DNA from 4 places in the Pantoea sp. SGAir0418 genome. Region 1 is predicted to be linked to each of the others. Evidence: riboswitches for the same ligand, from Rfam matches in the RefSeq annotation. Region 1 holds a riboswitch; each other region holds the start of a gene.

Region 1 (5,199 bases):
ACGCCCCCGCCACGCCGACCATAAACGACACCGCCATAAAGGAGAGGTAAACCGGATTCAGGCGGCGCGGCCGCGGTAACAGCGATTTCATGCAGAAATCCCTTTGAGGAAAAAGACCGGGAAAAAACAGCGTAGAAGATTCCACAGCAAAACGAAAAAAGCCAGCAGAGAAAAACTCCGCTGGCGGTGAAATTGCACCCTACTCAGAAAAGGTTCCACGTCGGCGGAACCGCTGGCAGAGCGCCATTCATTGCTGAATGCCTCCCGCTCTTCCATTGCCCGCCAGTATGCCTCTAATATGGGGCAGGAAAAACTGAGCGAAGTCGAGAAGGAGTTCCCCTTTTATGTCCTCTGCGCGTCTGCAACAGCAATTCATTCGCCTGTGGCAACACTGTCAGGGCCAGGATCAGGAAACCACGCTGAGCGAACTGGCCGAACTGCTGCACTGCTCACGCCGCCACATGCGTAACCTGCTGAACGCCATGCAGGCGGCGGGCTGGCTGATCTGGCAGGCTGAAGCCGGTCGCGGTAAACGCTCGCTGCTGAGCTTCTGCTACACCGGACTGGCGCTACAGCAGCAGCGCGCAGAAGACCTGCTGGAGCAGGATCGCATCGACCAGCTGGTGCAGCTGGTGGGCGATAAAAACCAGGTGCGGCAGATGATTGCCGCGCACCTTGGCCGCAGCTTTCGCCAGGGCAAGCATATTCTGCGCGTGCTCTACTACCGGCCCTTGCCTAACCTGCTGCCCGGCTCGCCGCTGCGCCGTTCAGAAACCCACCTGGCGCGTCAGATATTCAGCGGCCTGACGCGTATAAATGAGGAAAAGGGGGAAATCGCCGCCGACATCGCCCATCACTGGCAGCAAACCTCTCCGCTGCACTGGCGCTTCTTCCTGCGGCCGGCAATCCGCTTTCATCATGGCCGCGAGCTGGAGATGGAGGATGTCATCGCCTCGCTGGAACGGGTGCGCAGCCAGCCGCTGTTTTCGCATATCGACCAACTGCACTCGCCGGCGCCGTGGACGCTGGATATCCATCTCAGCCAGCCGGACTGCTGGCTGCCGTGGCTGCTGGCCAGCGTCAGCGCCATGATTCTGCCGCGTGAATGGCCGACACTGCGCCACTTCGCCCGTCAGCCCATTGGCACCGGTCCGTACAGCGTGGTGCGCAATCAGCAAACCCAGCTGAAAATCGCCGCGTTTGATGACTACTTCGGCTACCGCGCGCTGATTGATGATGTCTCGATCTGGGTGCTGCCGGAGATCAGCGATGAGCTGGTCTACGCCGGTGTAAAACTGGAAGGCGAAAACGACGACGAAAAATCGGAAGAGAGTCGCCTCGAAGAGGGCTGCTATTTTCTGCTGTTCGATCAGCGCTCTGAACGCGGGCGCGATGCCGGTTTCCGCCGCTGGGTGAGCGATCTGCTTAACCCTATCGCGCTGCTCAATCATGCCGGCGTCGGCTATCAGCGCTACTGGTTCCCGGCTTATGGCCTGCTGCCGCGCTGGCACCATCGGCGCGATATCACCCCAGCCCACAAGCCCGACGGCGTGACCCAGCTGACGCTCAGCTGGTACAGCCACCACGTCGAACACGAGGGCATCGCCAATGCGCTGCGGCCACTGCTGGCGCAGCAGGGCGTTGAGCTGATTACCCGTGAAGTGAGCTACGAAAGCTGGTTCGACGGCGCGGGCGAGAGTGACATCTGGCTGGGCAGCGTCAACTTTACCCTGCCGCTCGACTACGCCCTGTTCGCTCAGCTCTACGAGCTACCGCTGATGCATCACTGTATCCCGCTGGACTGGCAGGCCGACGCCGCGCGCTGGCGAGAGAAAGCGCTGCCGCTGGCGGAGTGGAGCAAACAGCTGGTAAACAGCGACTATCTGCATCCGCTGTTTCATCACTGGCTGCTGCTGGAGGGCCAGCGCAGCATGCGTGGCGTGCGACTGAACACGCTCGGCTGGTTTGACTTCAAGTCTGCCTGGTTCGCCCCGCCGGAGCTGTAAAAAGGGCAGCATCGGACAACACGACCGGCAGGTGAACCTTTCGCGTTGTCCTGTAAATGTCTAGAATATGTCGTTCTCAACGGGGTGCCGGTTAACTGGCTGAGAGAGACCCGTCGAACCTGATCCGGCTCGTACCGGCGTAGGGATTTGAGATGCTCCGCCCTCAGATCCTTTGCGACGCAACCTTACCTTCTTCTTAAGGAACGCAAAGTGTTAAATAAAGTTCTGCCCCTGTTGCTGCTGATCGCGGCGCCGGCTCTGGCGGCCAAACCCGTCCTCACCGTGTATACCTACGACTCGTTCGCCGCCGACTGGGGCCCCGGTCCGGCAGTGAAAAAAGCCTTTGAGGCCCGGTGCGGCTGTGAGCTGAACTATGTGGCGCTGGAGGATGGCGTATCGCTGCTTAATCGCCTGCGTATGGAAGGAAAGAACAGCAAGGCCGACGTGGTGCTGGGGCTGGACAATAACCTGATTCAGGCGGCGGAAAAAACCGGCCTGTTCAGCAAAAGCACGGTGGATACCCGTGCACTGCAGCTGCCGGACGGCTGGCACAATGACACTTTTATCCCGTTTGATTACGGCTACTTCGCGTTCGTTTACGACAAAAACAAGCTAAAGAATCCGCCGCACAGCCTGAAGGAGCTGGTCGAAAGCCCGGAAAAATGGCGGGTGATTTATGAAGACCCGCGCACCAGCACGCCGGGGCTCGGTCTGCTGCTGTGGATGCAGAAAGTGTACGGCGATGACGCGCCGGCGGCCTGGCAGAAGCTGGCCAGCAAAACCGTGACCGTCACCAAAGGCTGGAGCGAAGCTTATGGTCTGTTCCTCAAAGGCGAAAGCGATCTGGTGCTGAGCTATACCACCTCGCCGGCTTACCACATTATTGAAGAGAAAAAGGATAACTACGCCGCCGCGCCGTTCAGCGAAGGCCATTATCTGCAGGTAGAAGTGGGCGCGCAGCTCGCCAGCAGCAAACAGCCGCAGCTGGCGCAGCAATTCATGCAGTTTATGGTGTCGCCAGCGTTTCAGCGCACCATTCCCACCGGCAACTGGATGTATCCGGTGATCAAAAGCGATTTACCCGCCGGTTATCAGGCGTTGCCGGTGCCTGCGAATGCGCTGCAATACACCCCGACAGAGGTGGCTGACCATCGCGCGGCGTGGATTAGCGCGTGGCAGCGCGCCGTCAGCCGCTGATGCCCGGCTGGCTACTGCCCGGAGCGCTTAGCGCGCTGCTATTATGTGCGGTCGCGCTGCTGGCGCTCGGTGCCCTGCTGCTCGCCGCGCCGGCCACCGACTGGCGCGCGCTGCTCACTGACAGCTATCTGCACCATGTGCTGGCGTTCTCCTTTGAGCAGGCGCTGCTGTCAGCGCTGCTCTCGGTGCTGCCGGCCATTCTGCTGGCCCGCGCGCTCTATCGCCGCCGCTTTACCGGCCGCACGCTGCTGCTGCGCCTGTGCGCCATGACGCTGGTGCTGCCGGTGCTGGTCGCCGTATTCGGTCTGCTGAGCGTCTACGGGCGCAGCGGCTGGCTGGCGCAGCTGTGCACCACAGTCGGTATCGATTATCACTTCTCGCCCTATGGCCTGCAGGGTATTTTGCTGGCGCACGTGTTCTTTAATCTGCCGCTGGCGACGCGCATGCTGCTGCAGGCGCTGGAGAGCATTCCCGGCGAGCAGCGCCAGCTGGCGGCGCAGCTCGGTCTGCGCGGCTGGTCGCTGTTTCGCCTGCTGGAGTGGCCGTGGCTGCGCCGTCCGCTGCTGCCAACGGCGGCGCTGATCTTTATGCTGTGCTTCGCCAGTTTTGCCACCGTGCTGGCACTGGGCGGCGGTCCGCAGGCCACCACGCTGGAGCTGGCCATTTATCAGGCGCTTAGCTTTGATTACGATCCCGGCCGCGCCGCGCTGCTGGCACTGTTGCAGCTCGGCTGCTGTCTGCTGCTGGTGCTGCTTAGCCAGCGCTTCAGTAAAGCGATTCCGGCCGGTAGCCAGACGGTGCGCGGCTGGCGCGATCCGCAGGATTCCTGGCACGCACGCATCGCGGATACGCTGCTGATTACGCTGGCACTACTGTTACTGCTGCCACCGCTGGCGGCGGTGCTGGTCGACGGCTTACGCGGCGGCATTGCCGGCGCGCTGCAACAGCCCGCGCTGTGGCAGGCCACGTGGACGTCGCTGCGCATCGCACTCGGTGCCGGTGTGCTGTGCGTGCTGCTGACCATGATGCTGCTGTGGAGCAGTCGCGAACTGCGCCAGCGTCAGCAGCGCTTCGCCGCGCAGGCCATGGAACTCAGCGGAATGCTGATTCTGGCAATGCCGGGCATCGTGCTGGCGAGCGGGTTCTTTCTGCTGTTCAACGCCACCGTTGGCCTGCCGCAGCGTGCCGATGCGCTGGTGATCTTCACCAACGCGCTGATCGCCATCCCCTACGCCATGAAAGTGCTGGAAAATCCGATGCGCGATCTCAGCGCGCGCTACGCTCAGCTGTGCGCCTCGCTGGGCATCAGTGGGTTTACTCGCCTGCGGCTGATTGAACTGCGGGCGCTGAAACGTCCGCTGGCACAGGCGCTGGCTTTTGCCTGCGTGCTGTCGATTGGGGATTTCGGCGTGGTGGCGCTGTTCGGCAGCGCCGATTTCCGCACCCTGCCGTTTTATCTGTTCCAGCAGATTGGCGCCTATCGCGGTGCCGATGGCGCGGTAACCGCGCTGCTACTGCTGCTGTTATGCCTGCTGCTGTTTACGCTGATGGAAAAATTACCGGGTCGCCATGCTGACACTGAATAACCTTACTTATCTCTACCTGCATCTGCCGATGCGCTTCAGCTTTAGCGCACAGGCCGGTGAACGTCTCGCCATTCTCGGCCCGAGCGGCGCGGGCAAAAGTACCCTGCTGAGCCTGCTCGGCGGCTTTCTGCCGGTGAGTCAGGGCAGCCTGCTGATCGATGGCATCGACCACACCCGTAGCGTGCCTTCCGCGCGGCCGGTATCAATGCTGTTTCAGGAGAACAATCTGTTTCCGCACCTGACAGTGCAGCAAAATCTGGGGCTGGGCCTGCATCCCGGCCTGAAGCTGACGCGCGAACAGCAGCAGCAGGTACAGCAGATTGCGGAGCAAACCGGGCTGGAATCGATGCTGACGCGTCTGCCCGGCCAGCTCTCCGGCGGTCAGCGACAGCGCGTGGCGCTGGCGCGCT
Region 2 (5,199 bases), 450 kb from region 1:
ACGACTGCCCGGTGCCGCATCCAGCTCAGCGAAACGGCCGCACAGGCGCTTTTTCGCTACGCCGATGGTTGGCACATCCAGCAGCGAGCCGAAATGCGCAGCAACGCCCAGCCGGCGCGGATGAGAGATGCCATGGCCGTCGACGAACAGCAGATCGGGCCGCTGCGACAATTGCTGCCACGCCGCCTGCAGCGCTGGAATTTCGCGAAACGAGAGAAAACCGGGGATATAAGGCATGGTGGTCGCGACACGCGCGATGCGATGCTCCACCAGCGTTAATGAAGGGTATTCGAGGATCACCAGGGCGGCGCGCGTTACCTCGCCGCCCTGTTCAAAACCGACATCGGCGCCGCCAATGAAGCGCGGCGGCAGTACGTCAAAATCATCCTGCCGCACCACGCTGGCGGCGAGCTGTACCTGTTGCTGTCGTAGTGCGGCTAAATCCATGCTTATCCCTGATGATATGGTCGTGATAGCCGATGCACCGCCTCCACAAACGCGCCAGCGTGCTCTGGCGGAACATCCTGATGAATCCCGTGACCGAGGTTGAAGACGTGGCCTTCGCCTGCGCCAAAGCCTTCCAGAATCCCTGCCACTTCCTGCTCAATTCGTGCAGGGGGTGCATACAGCATAGACGGATCCATGTTGCCCTGCAGCGCGACTTTATCGCCCACACGGCGCCGCGCTTCGCCAATATCGGTGGTCCAGTCAAGGCCCAGCGCATCACAGCCGGTGGCCGCCATCTCTTCCAGCCACTGGCCGCCGCCCTTGGTAAACAGGGTGATGGGCACGCGTCGTCCTTCGTTCTCATGCAGCACGCTGTCGACGATTTTGTGCATGTAATAGAGCGAGAACTCGCGATAGTCGCGCCCGGTCAGCACGCCGCCCCAGGTATCAAACACCATCACCGACTGCGCACCCGCTTTAATCTGCGCGTTGAGGTAAAGGATCACGCTCTCTGCCAGCTTATCCAGCAGCGCGTGCAGCGTCTGTGGCTCGGCGTACATCATCTTCTTGATTTTGGTGAAAGCCTTGCTGCTGCCGCCTTCTACCATGTAGGTTGCCAGCGTCCACGGGCTGCCGGAGAAACCGATCAGCGGCACTTCGCCCTTGAGGTTATGACGGATGGTGCGCACCGCATTCATCACGTAACCCAGCTCCTGCTCCGGATCCGGCACCGGCAGTTTATCCACATCGGCACGGCAGGCGATGGGGTGGGAGAAACGCGGGCCTTCGCCGGTCTCAAAGTAGAGCCCCAGGCCCATCGCATCCGGAATGGTCAGGATATCGCTGAAGAGGATCGCGGCATCCAGCGCATAGCGGCGCAGCGGCTGCAGGGTAACTTCGCACGCCAGCTCCGCGTTCTTACACAGCGACATAAAATCACCGGCCTCAGCGCGCGTGGCTTTGTATTCCGGCAGGTAACGCCCGGCTTGTCGCATCATCCATACCGGGGTGATATCCACCGGCTGGCGTAACAGGGCGCGCAGATAACGATCGTTCTTCAGTTCACTCATAATGGGCTCTCTCATGCTAAGGCCGGCAGTGTAGCATTTTCACGCCGCGCTGGCGCGACACAGCGCAACCGTATCTTCAATCAGCCGGCGCGCCACGGTGCCCGGCGGCGGCAACAGGGGCAGATCATCGTAGCGATACCAGCCAGCATCCAGCAGCTCTTTACCATCGTGCTGCAGCTCGCCGCCATCGTACTCCGCCATGAACGCCATCATCAGCGAGTGCGGGAACGGCCACGGCTGCGAGGTCACGTAACGCACATTTTTTACCCGCACGTTGCTCTCTTCCATCACCTCGCGGGCCACCGCCTGCTCCAGCGTTTCGCCGACTTCGACAAAACCGGCCAGCACGGTGTAGATGCTGTTGCGATGGCGCGCATGGTTTGCCAGCAGGATCTCCTCACCGCGACGAATCGCCACAATGATGCAGGGGGCGATTTGCGGATAGTAGCGCTCGCGGCAGTGGCTGCACAGGCAGGCAAATTCGCGCTTGCTGTGCTGCATTTCATGGCCGCAATAGCCGCACCAGCGATGCGAACGGTAGAACTCTGCCAGCTGCACGCCGCGCCCGGCGAGCTGAAACAGACCGACATCTTCGTCAATTAGCTGGCGCACCGAGGCCATATTGTCCGGACGCGCTTCGCATACCAGCCAGACGTTTTCGCCCTGCCACTCGCCAATCACTCTGCCGCTGCTGCCGGTCAGGCCAAACTCGCCGGATAAGCCATGCGGCAACTCGCCTTGCGGCAACCAAAGTTTCTGCGCGGAGCTGACAATCCACCAGCCAGCGTCTACGCTTGAGATCTCACGTTGCATCTTAATCGTTGTCCTTAGCGTCAAATGGCACGCTGAAATCCTGATGTTAAGTGTGTAATAAACAACTATAACTCACCTGGAGCCCCGTATGCTTACCCAGTTAGATAACCTGACCGAGCGTGTAGGTGGCGGTAATGAATTAGTCGACTCATGGTTGCGCGCCCGTCGACAGCTGCTCGTCACCTATTACGAGTTAATTGGCATGAAGCCGAACAAAGAAGCGCTGACCGCGCTGGATGAACAGGCGCTGGATGCGTTTTGCCATCGTCTGGTGGACTATCTCTCTACCGGCCACTTCAGCGTTTACGAGCGCATCATCAGCGAGATGTCCGGCGACAGCCCGATGATTGCGGCGGCGCAGATCTATCCGGCGCTGGAAGGCAATACTGAACGTCTGATGCAACTGTATGACAGCCATCTGCAACAGGCCATTAATGACGACAACTGCGTGGATTTCCAGCAGGCGCTGTCAGAAGTGGGCGAAGCGCTGGAGTCACGCTTTACGCTGGAAGACAAACTGATTCAGCTCGCCTGGGATAATCAGCTGGCGCGCCCGCCGGTAGCCAATGACAGCACCATTGCTCGTCCAGCCTGAACCGCTGCAGTTGTAAAAGACTTGTTATTCAGGAAAAGCCCTTTTATGCTGAATGGGCTTTTTTATTGTCTTTTTTAACGACAATCCACAATCAAACTTTGCGATATAAGCGCAGCGTGCAGCAGTCAGTAAAGTCGCTTATCGCGTAAAACGTAAACTTGTCGGAGTGCCCTTAGGGGCTGAGACCGTTAATTCGGGATCCGCGGAACCTGATCAGGTTAGTACCTGCGAAGGGAACAAGAGTAGATGTGATCAGCACGGTGCAGTCAGGCGCCCGCACCGTTTCTGTTACTCCTTCCGGACTCCGGACAAGCAGCTTCCCCTTGTTTTCAGGAAACTTGCTATGTCTGATGCTAAAACCTCACGTCGTGAACAACGCGCGCAGGCGCAAAAATTTATCGATTCGCTCCAGGGAACCGCCTTCCCTAACTCAAAACGTATCTGGATCAGCGGCAGCCGTGCGGATATCCGCGTCCCGATGCGCGAAATTCAGCTCAGCCCGACGCACACCGGCGGCAGCAAAGATCATCCGCAATACGCAGACAATGAACCGGTGCCGGTGTATGACACCGCCGGTGCCTATGGCGATCCCCACGCGACCATCAATGTGCATCAGGGTCTGGCAAAATTGCGCGCCGGCTGGATCGCCGAACGCAACGACAGCGAAACCATCAGCGCACTCAGCTCAAGCTACAGTCAGCAGCGGCTGGCGGATGACGGGCTGGATCATCTGCGTTTTGAACATCTGCCGCTGCCGCGCCGGGCCAAAGCGGGTCGCCGCGTCACGCAGCTGCATTATGCGCGTCAGGGCATCATCACGCCGGAGATGGAGTTCATCGCGCTGCGCGAAAACATGGGACGTGAGCGTATCCGCAGTGCAACGCTGTTGCAGCAGCACGCCGGCCACGGCTTTGGTGCGCAGCTGCCAGAGAATATCAGCGCCGAATTCGTGCGCGCTGAAGTGGCCAGCGGCCGCGCCATCATTCCTGCCAACATCAATCATCCGGAATCGGAGCCGATGATTATCGGCCGCAATTTTCTGGTGAAGGTCAACGCCAACATCGGCAACTCGGCGGTAAGTTCGTCGATTGAAGAGGAAGTGGAAAAACTGGTGTGGGCCACGCGCTGGGGGGCAGATACCGTGATGGATCTGTCGACCGGCCGCTATATCCATGAAACGCGCGAGTGGATTTTGCGCAACAGTCCGGTGCCGATCGGCACGGTGCCAATCTATCAGGCGCTGGAAAAGGTCAACGGTATTGCAGAAGATCTTAACTGGGACATTTTCCGCGATACCCTGCTGGAACAGGCTGAGCAGGGTGTTGATTACTTCACCATTCACGCGGGCGTGCTGCTGCGCTATGTGCCGATGACCGCACAACGGCTGACCGGCATCGTGTCGCGCGGCGGCTCAATCATGGCGAAGTGGTGCCTGTCACATCATCAGGAAAACTTCCTCTACCAGCATTTCCGCGAAATCTGTGAAATCTGCGCCGCCTATGATGTCGCGCTGTCGCTCGGTGATGGTTTACGTCCCGGCTCGATTCAGGACGCCAACGACGAAGCCCAGTTTGCCGAACTGCGTACCTTAGGCGAGCTGACGCAAATCGCCTGGCAATATGATGTGCAGGTCATGATTGAAGGCCCCGGTCACGTGCCGATGCAGATGATCCGCCGCAATATGACCGAGCAGCTGGAACACTGCCATGAAGCGCCGTTTTATACGCTGGGCCCGCTGACGACCGATATCGCGCCGGGCTACGATCATTTCACCTCCGGGATTGGCGCCGCCATGATCGGCTGGTTTGGCTGCGCGATGCTGTGCTACGTCACGCCGAAAGAGCACCTTGGCCTGCCGAATAAAGAGGATGTTAAGCAGGGGCTGATTACCTACAAGATCGCCGCGCACGCTGCCGATCTGGCTAAAGGCCATCCCGGCGCGCAGATCCGCGACAACGCCATGTCGAAAGCTCGCTTCGAGTTCCGCTGGGAAGATCAGTTTAATCTGGCGCTCGATCCGCATACCGCGCGGGCCTATCACGACGAAACTCTGCCGCAGGAATCCGGCAAAGTGGCCCACTTCTGTTCCATGTGCGGCCCCAAATTCTGTTCAATGAAAATCACCCAGGAAGTGCGCGAATTTGCCGCCCGCCAGCAGGCGGAAGCCCAGCCGATAGCGCTGGGCATGGCGCAAATGTCCGATGCCTTCCGTAGCCGTGGCGGCGAGCTGTATCACGCCGCCGATGCCCTGAAAGAGGAAAAATGATGACTGAA
Region 3 (5,199 bases), 1.8 Mb from region 1:
AAAGATAAAGCCTGTTAACTCTGCAGCTTTTCTGTGTAGAATGCCGCGGCAAGCCGCATCAAATCTGGCGTCGGCACTTTGATAGCTTTTGATTATCTGATTGATAACGTCTGCATATTAGAAGTTGGCCCGAAAATTATGTAGCCTGCATCACATCTTTTTAACGGAGGTCACCCATGTCTATCATCAATACCAAAATCAAACCGTTCAAAAACGCTGCATTCAAAAACGGCGAATTCATCGACGTAACCGAGAAAGACGTTGAAGGTAAATGGAGTGTTTTCTTCTTCTACCCGGCTGACTTCACCTTTGTATGCCCGACTGAACTGGGTGACGTGGCAGACCACTACGAAGAGTTCCAGAAACTGGGCGTAGACATCTACTCCGTTTCAACTGACACGCACTTTACCCACAAAGCCTGGCACGGTTCTTCAGACACCATCGCGAAAATCCAGTATGCGATGATCGGCGACCCGACCGGTGCTCTGACCCGTAACTTCGAAATCATGCGTGAAGCAGAAGGTCTGGCTGACCGCGGTACCTTCATCGTTGACCCGGAAGGCATCATCCAGGCCATCGAAATCACTGCAGAAGGCATCGGCCGTGACGCGTCTGACCTGCTGCGTAAAGTGAAAGCGGCTCAGTATGTGGCTTCTCACCCAGGTGAAGTTTGCCCGGCTAAATGGAAAGAAGGCGACGCAACGCTGGCTCCATCACTGGACCTGGTTGGCAAAATCTAAGTTACCAACGCCCTTTGATCTTTCTTCCATCGGGTGCTGCGGCACCCGATTTTCTTCACAGGAACTCACTATGCTCGACACCAATTTAAAAACCCAGCTCAAGGCCTACCTTGAGAAACTAACGAAACCGGTTGAGTTGATTGCCACACTGGACGATGGCGCAAAATCCGCAGAGATCCGTACTCTGCTGACCGATATCGCGAGTCTGTCTGATAAAGTCAGCTTCCGTGAAGAGAACGATCAACCGGTACGTAAACCATCATTCCTGATTACTAACCCAGGCAGCCACAGCGGTCCGCGCTTTGCCGGTTCGCCAATGGGCCACGAATTTACCTCACTGGTGCTGGCACTGCTGCAGACCGGTGGACATCCGTCGAAAGAGGCGCAGAGCCTGCTGGATCAGGTTGTTGCGCTGGACAGCGACCTGCATTTCGAAACCTATTACTCTCTGTCGTGCCACAACTGTCCGGACGTGGTTCAGGCGCTGAACCTGATGGCGGTGCTCAACCCGCGCATCCGTCACACCGCCATCGACGGTGGCATGTTCCAGAATGAAATCACCGAGCGCAACGTGATGGGCGTGCCGGCGGTTTACCTCAACGGCAAAGAGTTCGGTCAGGGCCGCATGAGCCTGGCAGAAATCGTCGGTAAGGTAGACACCAACGCGGACAAACGCGCGGCAGAAGAGCTGAACAAGCGTGATGCGTATGAAGTGCTGATCGTCGGCAGCGGCCCGGCGGGCGCTGCGGCGGCCATCTACTCGGCGCGTAAAGGCATCCGTACCGGCCTGATGGGCGAGCGCTTTGGCGGCCAGGTGCTGGACACGGTTGACATTGAAAACTACATCTCCGTGCCAAAAACCGAAGGGGCGAAGCTCGCCGGTTCCCTGCGTGCGCACGTTGATGACTATGACGTTGACGTGATCGACACCCAGAGCGCCATCAAGCTGATTCCGGCAGCGAAAGAGGGCGGTCTGCACGCCATCGAAACCGCGTCCGGCGCGGTGCTGAAATCACGCAGCATCATCATTGCTACCGGCGCACGCTGGCGCAACATGGGCGTTCCGGGCGAAGAGCAGTATCGCACCAAAGGTGTGACCTACTGCCCGCACTGTGACGGCCCGCTGTTTAAAGGCAAACGCACGGCGGTGATCGGTGGCGGTAACTCCGGCGTTGAAGCGGCCATCGACCTGGCCGGTATTGTCGAGCACGTTACGCTGCTGGAATTCGCCAGCGAAATGCGCGCCGATAAAGTGCTGCAGGATAAACTGCGCAGCCTGAAAAACGTGGATGTAATCCTGAACGCGCAGACCACCGAGGTGACAGGCGACGGCAGCAAAGTTACCGGTCTGACCTACATCGACCGCAATAACCAGACCAGCCACGAACTGGCGCTGAGCGGTATCTTCGTCCAGATTGGTCTGCTGCCCAACACCAACTGGCTGGAAGGCGCAGTCGAGCGCAACCGCATGGGCGAGATCCTGATCGACGCCAAAGGCGAAACCAGCCTGAAAGGCGTATTCGCCGCCGGCGACTGCACCACCGTGCCGTACAAGCAGATTATCATTGCCAGCGGTGAAGGGGCCAAAGCGTCACTGAGCGCGTTTGATTACCTGATCCGCACCAAACCGGCTGAATAAGTTTTGCGATAGCCACGCAAGCGCCCCGCAACCTGTGTTGCGGGGCTTTTTTTTATCCCAGCCAGCGACGCGCCTGTTCATCGCTGATATCGCGATAATAGATTTTATGGATACGTTCGCCGCAGCGTTTGCATTCGGCTTCGAGGTACGTGGAGTACCTGTAGCGGCCGCCGGGGGCGACGGCGCCCTGACGGGAAATGGTGATATTGTGCCAGTGATGCGCGTGCGGAAGAAAACTGAATAAAGTCATTAGCGATTCCGGGTGAAGGTGAAATAGCGATCTTCAAATCCGGAAGGGAATTAGGCCGTGTTACGCTGCCGGCCGGTTTGATATTAATCAAGTTGCGCGCTTTCTTCTGTTTATTTCCCGCCTACTGCCCCGGCAGATTAAATTAACTATCCTGATGAATTTTAGGGCTTTTAGGAAAATTGATCTCCGTCGATTTGTTTATATTTTCCTGATGATCAAAAAATCATGAAAATTGATGGCGCACGTATTTTTGCTCATCGTTGCCCGGCAAAAAAAGCGCACCCGCCGCAGGATTTACAACTTTAAGCTGACCCTTTATGCTGTGAAGGCATGTCTGACATGGACGTGCATGACTCGGGGTGCCCTTCTTTGTGAAGGCTGAGAAATACCCGTAATACCTGATCTGGATAATGCCAGCGTAGGGAAGTCAGATGCCTGACCGCATTCGCCTTCCTGATTGCCGGTTGGGAGCCTTATGACACAGCCTGACCCTCTTTCCCCGGCGCAACTCGCGCACTCTCTGCAACTGCTGCGGCAGCAGGCACCGCTGGTGCACTGTATGACCAACGACGTGGTGCAAACTTTTACCGCCAACGTGCTGCTGGCGCTGCAGGCTTCACCCGCGATGGTGATTGATGGCGATGAAGCGGCGCAGTTTGCCGGTTTCGCCGATGCGCTGCTGATCAACGTCGGTACCTTAACCCGTGAGCGTCGCGATGCAATGCTGGCGGCGGTACAGGCCGCTAACCAAGCCGGTACGCCGTGGACGCTCGATCCGGTGGCGGTAGGCGCGCTAACCCTGCGTACGGAATTCTGTCAGCAGTTGCTGAGCCTGCGACCGGCGGCCATTCGCGGCAACGCTTCAGAGATTCTCGCCTTAGCCCACCAGGCCACGGGCGGACGCGGTGTGGATAGCGTGCATCAGGCCGATGCTGCACTGAACGCCGCGCAGCAGCTGGCGCAACGCTGCACGACTATCGTTGCGGTAACCGGCGAAGTCGATTACGTTACCGATGGCCGCCAGACGCTGGCGATTCCCGGCGGCAGCCCGCTGATGACGCGCGTGGTCGGCACCGGTTGTGCGCTATCCGCCGTAGTCGCGGCGTGCAGCAGCCTGCCGGGCGAGCGCATCCAGCACGTGGCAGCGGCCTGCCGCGTAATGTCACTGGCGGGAGAGCAGGCCGCGCGCAGCGTGGCAGGGCCCGGCAGCTTCGTCGCCGCTTTTCTCGATGCGCTGTGGACGCTGGAGGTGGCGGCATGAAACGCATCAATGCATTGACCATTGCCGGCACTGACCCCAGCGGCGGCGCGGGTATCCAGGCCGATCTGAAAGCGTTTTCCGCGCTCGGCGCGTACGGCACCAGCGTGATTACCGCGCTGGTGGCACAGAACACCCGCGGCGTGCAGTCGGTGTATCGCATCGAACCGGCATTTGTTGCGGCGCAGCTCGACTCGGTGCTGGACGACGTGCGCATTGACGCTGCGAAAATCGGTATGCTGGCGGAGACGGCGATCGTTGAGGTGGTGGCAGAGAAGCTGAAACGCGCCAGCCTGCCGTTTGTGGTGCTGGATACGGTGATGATTGCCAAAAGCGGCGATGCGCTGCTGTCGCCCGATGCGGTAGCCAGCATTCGTGAACGGCTGCTGCCGCAGGTATCGCTGATCACGCCCAACCTTCCGGAAGCCGCGGCGCTACTGGGTTGCCGCATGGCGCAGGACGAAACGACTATGCTGCAGCAGGGCGATGCGCTGCTGGAACTGGGCTGTGAAGCGGTGCTGATGAAGGGCGGTCATCTCAGCGATGCGGAAAGCCCGGACTGGCTGATCACCCGCGCCGGCCGCCAGCGCTTTACCGCGCCGCGCGTTAACACCCGTCATACGCACGGCACCGGCTGCACGTTGTCGGCGGCGCTGGCGGCATTGCGACCGCGCCATGCGGACTGGGCGGGCACCGTAGCGGAGGCCAAGGCCTGGCTGCAGCAGGCGCTGCTGCACGCCGATTCGCTTGAGGTCGGCCACGGCATTGGGCCGGTGCATCATTTCCATCAGTGGTGGTAGGGCGTAACGCCAGATTGCCGTTTTTTCACTGCGTATCCGTCTGAAAAATGGAGTCAGCAATTTGCCAGCCTGGCGCGTTTCGGTCCAGGCTGTGGGGGCGAATCGGCAGGTGCCGGTTCTTTTCCAGCCATTTATCAGGAGCGAACATGACGGACATCGTACAGTTATTGGGTAAAGAGGCGGATACGCTTCTTCAACATCGCTGCATGACCATTCCAGCGGACAGCCTTTATTTGCCGGGCGCGGATTATGTCGATCGCGTGATGATTGATAACAATCGTTCTCCTGCGGTTCTGCGCAATATGCAGACGCTCTACAACACCGGCCGTCTGGCGGGTACCGGCTATCTGTCGATTCTGCCGGTGGATCAGGGCGTGGAACACTCTGCTGGCGCCTCGTTCGCTGCCAATCCGGCCTATTTCGACCCGAAGAATATCGTCGAGCTGGCGATTGAAGCCGGCTGTAACTGTGTGGCGTCAACCTATGGCGTGCTGGCCTCCGTGTCACGTCGC
Region 4 (5,199 bases), on a different contig from region 1:
CGCGGGACTGTTTGACGGTGCCGAGCAGCAGACGCTGGAACTGGCTAACGATCGCTATGCTTATATTCACGTGGCGCGCGGCAGCATTGAAGTGAATGGCGTAAGCTTTAAAGCCGGCGACGGCGCGCGCGTACGCAATGAGACGGCGCTGCAGTTCGCTAACGGTAACAATGCTGAAGTGCTGGTGTTTGATTTACGACCAGTAGAAGTTAATCATCCGCAGCGTTAATTCATTGCGCGGTAAGTCATCGAGGCATGGCGTGAACCTTCACGCCATGCCTTTTTATTTGGCTTAAGGTACGAATAATAACCAGCACCTGGCAGGTCCGGCATAAAATAGGAATTTTTACCTTCCACAAAAATGCAAAGCCCCTTAAATTTGCCTCCAGGATAAGCACGCTACGCCAGGTATTTGGCGGCTAAACAACAAACAAAGTTAACACTATTACATTCCATTAGAATTAATGGTAATGAGGATTTTGATGGTTTTAAAACGCAGCTTTAATATCGCAGTGGTATTGGTTCTAGCCTTTTCTGTAACGGCTTGTGGCATGTCTCATCGTGGCCGCAACACCGCCATTGGCGCTGGTGTAGGTGCTGTAGGCGGCGCCGTTCTGACCGGCGGCAGCACCTTCGGTACCCTCGGCGGCGCGGCTATCGGTGGCCTGATTGGTCACGAAGTCAGCCGTTAATTTCACCGTTACTCAGGATTTCGCCAGCAGGAATGCTGGCGAAATTTTAAACCATTTCATTTTTAAATTCTTATTCGTCCACTCTTCTTTTTTATCCATCGCCTGATAGCATCGTGGTTTATTTTGCTGCAATGATAAACACACCTAATCGCGATGCGAGATGTAAAACCTCGCCATAAGTATCGGAATCATCAATCAGGCTTAATGATTTATTAAGTGGCGTCAGCATGCCAGGTGAAATTCGATCGCCAAATAACATCACTGCCCGCGCTGAATCATCCTGACGGGATATCCATGAAAGGCCCTGCGCTGATTCGCTCTGATGATGCAGAGCGGCTGCCCAGCGTCGGGTGAGGGGATAGTGATGTTTTTCTGTGTCGATAAGCTGCTTACGCGTGATACCTAACTTGCGCAATGCGATGCTGCTCAGGTCGATCAGCAGCATATCTTCATTAACTTTAAGACAGGAGTGAAGTTGATAATGTAATTTTTTCTTATCCAGTGTCTTAAGACCGGGTGCGAAAGGCACGTCATGAAATACTGTTTCCATTAATGCGCAGTCTCTGGTCGAACCGCCGTAAAGGGTCGGTATTGGCTGCCCATGTCTGGTTTTTATTGGACTGAAGCGGGCATTCCCTTTCACTCCAGGATTAAACTGGTTGGCGGCATAATGCGACAGATGGACCCGGTGCAGAATGCTTCCTGCTGAAAGCGTAATAAATGACAGCTGAAGTAAAGCGCCTGGCAATGGCGCACCTTCTTCGGCAGTAATAACAGGCAAAGTTGATAAATCATCAGGTTGCGCCGCAGTGCTGCGCTTATCCATGCGTTATTCCTTCCATTTCATCCAGAGCGGCGTCGATGACGCGTTGCGCTTCGGTTAGCAGTAGATCTTGTGGTCGTTTGCCCGCAAGGAAACTGTTATTAGACAGAAACCACAACGCAATAGCCCAACTGTCTTTGCGTCCGGCAAAAATCCTGAGTATTTGAGCCAGTGGTTTAACCGGGCGAAAGTGCGTGTCGCGATCCAGGCCATAATCGGGGAAATAATCTATCCCATTGTGATTGATGGCAAATATCTGGCCGCTTTTTTTCCATTTATTCGGCTGAGCGCTCGGATTTGTGGAACTCAACCCTGCCAGTTGCGCCACTTCTGCGGCGCTGAGCCAGTTTCCGCTCTCCAGCACGGCATTGCGCGCCTCTAGTAACATCGCCGCTTCTTTGAGTAAATGAGGCGAAGCTGGCACGCGCGGTAACATCGCACTGGCAAGTTGCTCCAGCGATTCCTGCCGCTGCCGCTGCTGAAAAATTGCAAACATGGATGAAGCGATTGCGGAAAGATTTTCTGACAGGTTGCGCAGCGTCAGCGCATCGCCTGGGTGGTCGAAAGTAATGGCAACAACGTGACTGGCATGTGATTTTGACAGCCGACCCTGAATCTCCTGCGGGGTACCTGTCAGTGCAGAAACTCCGGTGTGATCTTTATCGCTAACCATCAGTTAACTCCCGCAAGGTTATTTAGGTTATCTTATTTTAATGATATCCCGAATAACTTGCAATGGCATCAATGGTGCTGCTTTAAGTAAGCAAGAGGCGAGAGGTAAGAGGGAGCACACTATAGGAAACGGATTGTTAAAAGTGGGAAAAGCTAACAATCCGTTTGAGGTTAATCGATCTGTAGCTGATGAATCATCAGAGCGGCGCGTGCGGCTTCTTTGCCTTTTTTAATAAAATGTTCGGTATAAAACGCTTCAATCGCATCGACCGGCTGAAAATTGTGCGGAGTGAGTGATACCGAAAACACCGGAACATTGGTGGCGAGCTGCACATTCATCAGGCCATCGACGACGGCCTGAGCGACAAAGTCATGGCGATAGATGCCACCGTCGACCACCAGCGCGGCGCAGACAATCGCATCAAATTTGCCGGTTTCGGCCAGGCGTTTGGCCAGCAGCGGCATTTCAAACGCGCCGGGTACGTCATAGCTTTTTAATGTATTCTCGACGCCTTGTTCTGCCAGTTCCTGCTCAAATCCCACCAGCGCGTTGTTCACGATCGCCTGATGCCATCCTGCTTTAATAAAAGCCACACGAAACTTATTCATAATGCTTCCATGATTAGCTGAAAAATTTATAAGTGAATAATAAAAAAGTCTTTTTTATCATCTGCCCGCTATCCGTCTGGTATACCATATGTTGCAATTTTGATCCACAACGCGGGCAGCGCGGTTAACGTGCTGCTTGACGCCAGCCAGCGCCTGCAATACAAATAGACGCGTCGGGGGAGTCTCGCCAGAGAGACTGAGAGGCTAATAGCGCACTGCGCGGCTTAGCGACCCTTTGAACCTGACCCAGTTGATACTGGCGTAGGAAGACTGACGGCTCATGTGCAAAGCCGTCTGGCGCAAAGGCGAGCCCGATCGCTGGCGTCGATTCCCTTCACCTGTATCTGCGGGTCTCAGTTATCACTGAGAGGCCGATGTGAATTTCCCAGATTATTTACCGGAACGTTGTTCATGAGCCGCTGGAGCGTGCTCGGTAGCGGCGTGTCCGGGCTTTGTGTTGCCACGCTGCTGGCTGAGCGCGGAGAAACCGTCGAGGTCATTGACGATGAAGCGCGTCAGCCTGCCTCGTGGTTTGCTGGTGGCATGCTGGCGCCGTGGTGTGAAGCTGAAAGCGCGCCAGCCGACGTAATTACCCTCGGCCAGCATGCTGCGGCATGGTGGCAAACGCGCGTCAGTAGCGTGGTGCAGCAGGGCACGTTAGTGCTGGCACCGCCGCGTGATAACCCGGAGTTAAACCGCTTCGCGCGCATGACGACGGCGCATCAATGGGTTGATCCTGCGTCGCTTGAACCGGCGCTGGAAAACCGGTTTGCGCGCGGACTGTTTTTCCCGCGCGAGGCACATCTCGATCCGCGCCGCGCGCTGTCTGAGCTGCGTGACAAACTGCTGCAGCGTGGCGTCCGCTTTGATGCGCGCCAGCCCTCGGGCCGGATCATTGACTGTCGCGGTATCCATGCCAGAGCGCAACTCTCCGGCCTGCGCGCGGTGCGCGGGGAAATGCTGATCCTGCAGAGTCATGAGGTGTCATTTTCCCGGCCGATTCGTCTGCTCCATCCGCGTTTTCCCTGTTATCTGGTGCCGCGTCGCGACGGCCACTTCATGCTCGGCGCCACCATGATCGAAAGCGACGATGCCAGCGCTATCAGCGCGCGCGCCATAATGGAACTGCTCAGCGCGGCCTACACCCTGCACCCGGCGCTGGCGGAAGCGCGCGTCATCGAAAGCGGCAGCGGTCTGCGTCCGGCATGGCCGGCTAATCTGCCGGAAATCCACTATCACAACGGTATTTTTTATCTTAACGGCATGTATCGTCACGGTTTTCTGCTGGCACCAATGATGGCAGAACAGCTGATGCAGCGCCTGTCCGGGGAGGTTAGCCATGAATATTCAGCTTAACGGCCGCACCATCAGCACTGAGGCCACCAGCCTCAGCGAATTGCTGATCGAACAGCAAATCGATGCGGTCTGTGTTGCCACCGCCTGCAATGGCGATTTTGTGCCGAAAAGTCAGTATGCCAGCCTGCAGTTGCAGGAAGGCTGGCAGCTGGAAGTCCTGTCACCGATGCAGGGAGGCTGAGCGATGTTTTACGATTTTACACCGCAGTCACGCTTGCTGCTCGGCACCGCAGGCTACCCTTCACCGGCGATTTTGCAGCAGGCGATCGCCGCATCCGGCAGTGAAATTATCACTGTCAGCCTGCGCCGCGAAGGCACGGCGGGCGCGGCTTTTCGCGAGCTGCTGACGGGCCTGAATGTGCGCGTGCTGCCCAATACCGCTGGCTGCCACACGGTCAAAGAGGCCGTCACCACCGCGCACATGGCGCGCGAGTTGTTTAACACGCCGTGGATCAAGCTGGAAGTGATTGGTCATGCCGACACGCTGCAGCCCGATCCGTTCGCGCTGGTCGAAGCGGCACGCATTCTGTGCGCCGACGGCTTCCAGGTGTTTCCCTACACCACGGAGGATCTGATTGTCGGTGAAAAACTGCTGGCCGCCGGCTGTGAACTGCTGATGCCGTGGGGCGCGCCCATCGGCTCCGGCCAGGGACTGCGAAATATTGACGGGCTGCGGGCGATGCGAGCCTGGTTCAGCGATATTCCACTGATCATTGATGCCGGCATCGGCGCACCGTCACAGGCAGCGCAGGCTATGGAGATGGGCTTCGATGCCATCCTGCTCAATACCGCCGTGGCGAAAGCGGGCGATCCGGTGGCGATGGCGCGCGCGTTCAGCCAGGCGATCGCCGCCGGGCAGGGCGCGCGCGATGCCGGGCTGATGGAGAAGCGTGATATGGCCGTGGCCTCAACGCCGATCTTCGGCCTCGCTAACCTGAACTAAGGAGCGCGCAATGGAACGCTACCAACGCCAGATGATGCTGCCGGAAATTGGCGTCGTCGGGCAGCAGAAACTGGCTCGCGCCCGCGTGCTGGTAGCCGGTGCCG

What was found. Region 1 has a riboswitch for thiamine pyrophosphate ahead of thiB (thiamine ABC transporter substrate binding subunit). Riboswitches for the same ligand answer to the same signal wherever they lie in the genome.
Region 2: linked by a shared signal. The riboswitch ahead of thiC (phosphomethylpyrimidine synthase ThiC) and the one ahead of thiB (thiamine ABC transporter substrate binding subunit) in region 1 are both predicted to bind thiamine pyrophosphate.
Region 3: linked by a shared signal. The riboswitch ahead of thiM (hydroxyethylthiazole kinase) and the one ahead of thiB (thiamine ABC transporter substrate binding subunit) in region 1 are both predicted to bind thiamine pyrophosphate.
Region 4: linked by a shared signal. The riboswitch ahead of C1N84_RS21250 (FAD-dependent oxidoreductase) and the one ahead of thiB (thiamine ABC transporter substrate binding subunit) in region 1 are both predicted to bind thiamine pyrophosphate.

What each region holds. Positions count from the first base shown of each region.
Region 1 covers NZ_CP027911.1:3,294,120-3,299,318, forward strand. The annotation lists gene C1N84_RS15470 (MFS transporter) at 1-91, opposite strand, end outside; gene sgrR (HTH-type transcriptional regulator SgrR) at 345-2,006, shown strand; TPP riboswitch at 2,077-2,170, shown strand; gene thiB (thiamine ABC transporter substrate binding subunit) at 2,217-3,203, shown strand; gene thiP (thiamine/thiamine pyrophosphate ABC transporter permease ThiP) at 3,179-4,789, shown strand; gene thiQ (thiamine ABC transporter ATP-binding protein ThiQ) at 4,773-5,199, shown strand, end outside.
Region 2 covers NZ_CP027911.1:3,749,016-3,754,214, forward strand. The annotation lists gene nfi (deoxyribonuclease V) at 1-447, opposite strand, end outside; gene hemE (uroporphyrinogen decarboxylase) at 450-1,517, opposite strand; gene nudC (NAD(+) diphosphatase) at 1,557-2,330, opposite strand; gene C1N84_RS17500 (Rsd/AlgQ family anti-sigma factor) at 2,419-2,925, shown strand; TPP riboswitch at 3,078-3,178, shown strand; gene thiC (phosphomethylpyrimidine synthase ThiC) at 3,269-5,191, shown strand; gene thiE (thiamine phosphate synthase) at 5,191-5,199, shown strand, end outside.
Region 3 covers NZ_CP027911.1:1,488,574-1,493,772, forward strand. The annotation lists gene ahpC (alkyl hydroperoxide reductase subunit C) at 177-740, shown strand; gene ahpF (alkyl hydroperoxide reductase subunit F) at 811-2,379, shown strand; gene C1N84_RS06765 (hypothetical protein) at 2,432-2,629, opposite strand; TPP riboswitch at 2,975-3,071, shown strand; gene thiM (hydroxyethylthiazole kinase) at 3,105-3,890, shown strand; gene thiD (bifunctional hydroxymethylpyrimidine kinase/phosphomethylpyrimidine kinase) at 3,887-4,687, shown strand; gene fbaB (class I fructose-bisphosphate aldolase) at 4,834-5,199, shown strand, end outside.
Region 4 covers NZ_CP027912.1:462,365-467,563, forward strand. The annotation lists gene C1N84_RS21225 (pirin family protein) at 1-229, shown strand, start outside; gene C1N84_RS21230 (glycine zipper 2TM domain-containing protein) at 483-692, shown strand; gene C1N84_RS21235 (RES family NAD+ phosphorylase) at 811-1,518, opposite strand; gene C1N84_RS21240 (hypothetical protein) at 1,511-2,188, opposite strand; gene C1N84_RS21245 (6,7-dimethyl-8-ribityllumazine synthase) at 2,359-2,796, opposite strand; TPP riboswitch at 2,962-3,081, shown strand; gene C1N84_RS21250 (FAD-dependent oxidoreductase) at 3,208-4,152, shown strand; gene thiS (sulfur carrier protein ThiS) at 4,136-4,333, shown strand; gene C1N84_RS21260 (thiazole synthase) at 4,337-5,095, shown strand; gene C1N84_RS21265 (HesA/MoeB/ThiF family protein) at 5,106-5,199, shown strand, end outside.